Regions from separate parts of the Lysinibacillus sp. RU7 genome, predicted to be linked through region 1. Evidence: riboswitches for the same ligand, from Rfam matches in the RefSeq annotation. Region 1 holds a riboswitch; the other holds the start of a gene.
What was found. Region 1 has a riboswitch for cyclic di-GMP ahead of AC3II9_RS03505 (NPCBM/NEW2 domain-containing protein). Riboswitches for the same ligand answer to the same signal wherever they lie in the genome.
Positions count from the first base shown of each region.

Region 1 (3,186 bases):
CCGTAAATGGACCACGTACAGGCAAAGCCATGAATGAGTTATCTATTATTGAAAATGGCAGTATTTTAGTAGAGGGCGATCGCATTATTGCGATTGGTCCTCTCGCTGAAATCAAAAAACAATTTGCCGAGCAAGTGGCACAGGCAGACGTTGTGGACGCAACGGGCAAAGTCGTCATGCCAGGCCTTGTCGATTGCCATACGCACCTTGTCCATGGAGGTACACGCGAACACGAATTAAATATGCGTTTACGTGGTGCTACCTACATGGAGATTATGAATGCAGGCGGTGGTATTCACTATACAACAACCAAAACACGTGAAGCTTCTTTTGATGAGTTGTATGAAAAATCATCTAAAATTTTAAATCAATTTTTAACATACGGTGTCACAACCATTGAAGCGAAATCCGGCTACGGTCTAGATTGGCAAACAGAAAAAAAGCAGCTGGAAGTAGTCAAAAAATTACAAGAAACACACGAAATCGACCTTATTTCTACATTCATGGGTGCCCATGCTGTACCAAGTGAATATAAAGGACGAGAAGATGATTTTGTTGATGTAGTCATTAACGAAATGCTACCAAAAGTAGCGGAGCTCGGTTTAGCAGAATTTAATGATGTTTTCTGTGAAAAAGGCGTCTTCACACCCGAGCAATCTCGAAAAATTTTATTAGCTGGGAAGGAATACGGTCTAACACCAAAAATTCACGCGGACGAAATCGAACCGTACGAAGGAGCTGAGCTTGCAGCCGAGCTTGGTGCCATTTCTGCAGAGCACTTATTAGTGGCGTCTGATGAAGGTATTGAAGCGATGGCCAAAGCCGGCACAATTGCCGTACTATTACCAGGGACAGCATTTTTCTTACGTGCCCCTTTTGCACGTGGACGACTCATGATTGATCGCGGTGTACCTGTCGCGATTTCTACCGATTTCAATCCAGGCTCATCACCGACAATTTCTTTACCATTCATCCAAAATTTAGCTTGTATGAATATGGGGATGACAATGGAAGAAGTACTTGTTGCGACAACGATTAACGCCGCCTATGCGATTAATCGTGGTGAAAAGGTTGGCTCTTTAGAAGTTGGTAAAAAAGCCGATATCTTATTACTCAATGTACCAAACTATAAACAATTGCAATATTTCTACGGCATGAACCATACAAATACAGTCATTAAAGCAGGCGAAGTCGTAGTAAAAGAAGGCGTATTTATTCGATAAGAATATTGATTATAAGTAACAGAATGGGGACATACCAATTCTTCAACGTTTAGGCGAACTGGTATGTCCCCTTCTCTACCTACCCTATTACCTATCATTTAGTGAGTTCACTTTTTGTTCACTTAATCTCCTCGCCCATTTAACCTAATAAGCAGTAATAAATTTAGTGCTAATTGTTCTTTGGAAATAATTCTCACTATGCTATTCTTTAAAGTAGAAAAATTGAATAGGCAAACCTAAAGAAATTTAGGGACGCAAAGCTATAGGGACTAAGGTTTATACAACTATGTCAGCCAGTTGCCGAAGAGTACATTCTACTTTTTGTTTAGTAAGGCGCGATTAAAAACGAAGCATTTTTGTGTGGAGTTTTTTAAAGATGCCCTTATGTGAAATTAAGCTACTCTTTTTTGAGTAGCTTTTTTATGTGCTTCTTAGGAATTAAATCATCAGGAGGAATTATGTATGAAAGTTGTTAAGATGGCATCGGTAGCGGCCTTGGCCTTCAATTTAGTAGGCGGCCCAATAAATGTGTTAGCGAGTGAAAGCCCGAATAGGAGCATTGTCACGACAACAGCCCAAGCTAATACGGCGACTGCTTCCGTAAAAAAATTTGATTTGTATGGTAAGGATCTTTTAAACGCCTACAATGACGTATTTAAAATGGCGAACACGAATATTAAATCGATTACCAACAATGGTGGAAAATATTATAGCTCTACGATTGATAAAGCAATCGATGGCGATATGAATACACACTGGGAAACAGGTAAACCGAACAGTGCTACATTCACGAATGAAGTCGTCATTCATTTTAACGAAACGACTCCTTTAAATCGAATTGTCTATGCTGCTCGTCAAGAAAGTGTGAGAGGTAAAGGCTTTGCACAACAGTTTGAAATCTATAGTTCTACGACAGACACAGGTGATAATTTTACACTCGTTTCTTCAGGTGAATATACCGGTTCTACGGGTGATATCGTAGAAATTCAGTTTACCCCTACCGAGTTTAAGCGCGTAAAATTTGCCTTCAAAAAAGCCAATCAAGACTGGGCAAGTGCAGCAGAATTTCAATTTTATAAAGAAGATCTTTTAACAGAAAAAATAAACAACCTATTTACGAACGGCTTAATGAATGAATTAAAGCCTGAATTTGCTTCATTAAGTGTTATCAATCAATTAGAGGCAGAGGCTGCTACACACCCATTAAAGGAACAGTTACAAGTAAACTTACATATCGCAAAAGATATACTCAATAATGTCAATGTTTCGAACGAGGCAATCGTCACTGCATCACAACGAGGGAACTCGAGTACAGAAGCAAGAGAGCATCAAATTGCCAGAACCTCTTTCTCTTTAGATACATTTGGCCGATATGTCGTGCCGGGTGAGACGATTCAAGTTTTTGTAGATGCCAATGAAAATGCCGTCATGCCGAACTTAATTTTAGGACAAATAGCGGATGATAAAAACGGCTGGATTAGAAGATATTCATTAAAACCAGGGTTAAATACGATAACAGCTCCTTCCTATGACAATATGAAACCTGCCGTCGTATATGTAGAAAATCCTGCGTTACCAAATGAGCAAGCTTATGCACCGAAAGTACGATTAGTTGGTGGTACAGCCTTCCCTGTTTACTATCACGGCAAAACGGACCCTGCAGCGTTTGAAAAAGAGTTAGAAGCATATATCGCGAAAATTAGTACAAATGATCAAGACTTTGCCAATGGCATACCGAAAAACGTTGTCTATAATGTAGCGGAGCTTGTTTCTGAAAATAATACAATCTCTACAACTGCTGCTGGTGCACTAAAAGGTATACAGGAATTACAGTCAACTGGCAAAACAGTGGAAGACACAATGAATGACTGGGAAAGCATGTGGAAAGAGTTCCAAACAATTAGCGGTTATACAGAAAACGATCGCCGCTTTAATGCAAAGTTTACTTCAAGGGTGTTTACGA
Region 1 is NZ_JBYQFK010000003.1:120,279-123,464, forward strand. It holds gene hutI (imidazolonepropionase) at 1-1,223, shown strand, start outside; cyclic di-GMP riboswitch class I at 1,443-1,528, shown strand; gene AC3II9_RS03505 (NPCBM/NEW2 domain-containing protein) at 1,686-3,186, shown strand, end outside.

Region 2 (3,186 bases), on a different contig from region 1:
TCCGTCATGCCTAGGTTCGAATCCTAGTACCCCAGCCATTCGCGGAAGTAGTTCAGTGGTAGAACACCACCTTGCCAAGGTGGGGGTCGCGGGTTCGAACCCCGTCTTCCGCTCCAATATTCTCTGGCGGCTTAGCCAAGTGGTAAGGCACGGGTCTGCAACACCCTTATCACCGGTTCAAATCCGGTAGCCGCCTCCAGAATTTTATTGAAATCGGGTATCCGGTTTTTTTTTATCTCAATTTTGCTCTAATAAAATTATGCCGGTATGGCGGAATTGGCAGACGCGCACGACTCAAAATCGTGTTCCTCTGGAGTGTCGGTTCGACCCCGACTACCGGTATCATGAGACTGCTTGCCAATGCAGTGAAATCAACGTTTCTTACACATTGTAAGGAGCGTTTTTTTGTTAAGGAAATTATAAAATGTCGCATTGTGGATAACGGTTGTTGAAAAGAGCATCTACGTCTAGGCAAAAGCGCCATCCCCTCGCCACGGTTCGACTCCCTCCTACGTGTGGCAAGCACACTTGTCGGGATTCTCTAGCGCGTGTCGGGGATGAGCAGGCGCTTTTTTATTTATCTTAAATACGATTCTTACATAAAATCGTATGCGTATAATCTATCCAGAAATTATAAATCATTAACATAACAAAAGTGATCAAAGAGATTGATTTTCAAACAGCTTTTTCTTTTGTATTTCGCAATTGAAATGTGAGCCATATCGCAATCGAAATATTAGAACATTCTGGTGGATATAGGTGGACAAGATTATCGAGGTAGCAAAGTTTACCGGTAGGCTTTACATGGAGCCTCTGCGAGTATAATTCAAGCTTAATAGGCGTAGTAATAAGGAGTTAACGCCCGAACAAAGGTATCATGCCCTCCACTCCAAATAAAGCTGAGGTGTGTATCTGAAAAATACACAGAGGTTTAAGTGGATTACTGGCTCAGTTAATAAATGGCTCACTATTGGGTTGCGATATACAGGGGTGTTTTCACTTGTTGTAAAACACCTCTTCCCACGTAGATATAGTAACGTCAATAATTGTATTCGACTGTTCATTTTGGTGCATTAGCTCCTCCTTTCATGAATTTCTTTGATGATAATTTACTCCTCCGTAGGTGATTATTTCTTTATTTATAACAATGGTTGTTATTGTTCTTTTTAAAATATGGTAAATATAGGATTTGAGTAATAGTGAAATAATTCCATAATACCTCCTTTCTTACTTTCCCTGCCACCAGGGAGGGAGTAGAAACTACCTCTTTATATAATCTTCTAATGCTACCTTATTATTTACTTATTTCTAATTATTATCAAAAAATTACTCGAATGAGTCTAATATTCATTAGAAAAAGTACTAGTATAGAAAAAAATTTACAAATAATTTATACTATTAACATATTAATGTGGTATTATTATGATTTTTTATTAAATTAAAAAAGGCAAACTTGTCGAAAGATAAGGACGCAAAGCTGCGAGTCTAACATCCTTCTGGATAATGATAGTCGGGTTGCCAAGATCATAAGTGATTGGTTGGCTATCCCAATTATTATAAGGGATAGTTTTTTTTTGTTTAGAAAACGTTAGGGAATAGGTGCAATCAGTCGTAGTGACGGGTGGAATGTTATCTTGGTGTAGTCGTTTGAGTAGCATTCACATAAAAACATGCAAACGCTATCAATGGAAGGATAGCTAACGATAAAAAGGAGATTAGAGATGATAGTCGTTGATAAACCAAAATATAAAATGGCCATTTATGAAGCAAAAAAAGAATTACATGTTCAAATACAAGGATTTCTTAAAGCGGAAGTTGTAGAGGAATATTTAAACGATTTGCAAGAGACATTGGCAAAAGTACCGAAACATGCGTATACATTTGTTGCAGATGGCACTTATCAATCACCTGTTCCTTCAAAGATTTCGGCAGAGCTAGGGCAAACACTCATGTTTTATGCATCACTAGGTTTCAAAGATATTGTGATTGTCAATCCACGCTCTAAAATTGCATATGTGCAAGTGCGAAATGCTTTAGAGGGAGTTAACTTCCCAGGAAAAGTAGTAGACAATGTTTCGCAATTAGCAATGCGTTAGTCTTGAATGAACTATAATGACATCTTAGAGAGGAATTTTACCATGCAAACGATTGAAGCTTTATATACATATGAACTCCTTACAAAGGACCAGTCCGATTTAATTGAAAAAGCAGCAGCGTGTATCGCAAGCACATTTATTGGAGTAGATGTTGCTGGCAAATGGGTGCAAGAACCAATCATTGGGTACGCCTTAGAATTACCTTACGAAGATTTTTATCAATTTACAAAGGAATATATCGAGACAAATGCTCACCAAGGCTACTGTGCTGTTGCGCTAGATGAAGAGAAAAATGTGGTAGGTGCACTCGTTGGGGATACAAATGCCCTTGAAATTATTGAAGGGGATATTTTTGACGGCACGTTTGCTGATATGAATGTAGTAATGCGTGTATTAGAGGATATCGATATTCGTTTCCTAGAAGATTATAAAAAGCGCTATGGGAAAGATATGGAAGATGGAGAAATATTGCATTTATTTTTATTAGGTGTCATTGCGGAGCATAATCGTCATGACATTGTACAAAGTTTAAGCGATATATTAATCAAAAGAGCAACAGAAGAAGGCTTACGATTGGTGTTAGGAGAAGCGACAAATCCGAAGTCCATGCGTTTGATGGAGAAGTATCATGGCATGACAAAATATGTAGACGTAGAAGGAAACTATATTGTTCATAAATATGAAAACAATGAGCGGTTAAACCATATTCCACCGACTGTAGCAGATGGCATTTACATCATTGTAAAAGAACTTTAAAATTTCATCGTTAATACATTAGTAGAATAGGAGATTTTTTTTTCATGGAAGCGATTATGCTGGGGATTATTATAGTTTTATTATGTACATCGTTGTATTTTGCTTACCAATATTTTTCGCTTAAACGTCATTCTGATATAACGCATGAGGTTATAAATGGAATGGGGGAATTATCAGTAGATCAAGTAACAGCGCAATTTCATTCATTCGCAAAAAATGTGAATGAAAAAGGTGAGAACCTGACGGAACATGGAGAATACGCAGCTGAGAAGGCTGATATTGTAAGGGCCGCAATCGATGAGGTAGGGAAAGGGTTGAAAAAGCAATTAGTCGC
Region 2 is NZ_JBYQFK010000034.1:38-3,223, forward strand. It holds tRNA gene AC3II9_RS19065 (tRNA-Gln) at 1-38, shown strand, start outside; tRNA gene AC3II9_RS19070 (tRNA-Gly) at 42-116, shown strand; tRNA gene AC3II9_RS19075 (tRNA-Cys) at 126-199, shown strand; tRNA gene AC3II9_RS19080 (tRNA-Leu) at 262-342, shown strand; cyclic di-GMP riboswitch class I at 1,437-1,523, shown strand; gene AC3II9_RS19085 (hypothetical protein) at 1,722-2,096, shown strand; gene AC3II9_RS19090 (hypothetical protein) at 2,139-2,852, shown strand; gene AC3II9_RS19095 (methyl-accepting chemotaxis protein) at 2,897-3,186, shown strand, end outside.
Region 2: another riboswitch for cyclic di-GMP. It lies ahead of AC3II9_RS19085 (hypothetical protein); the one in region 1 lies ahead of AC3II9_RS03505 (NPCBM/NEW2 domain-containing protein).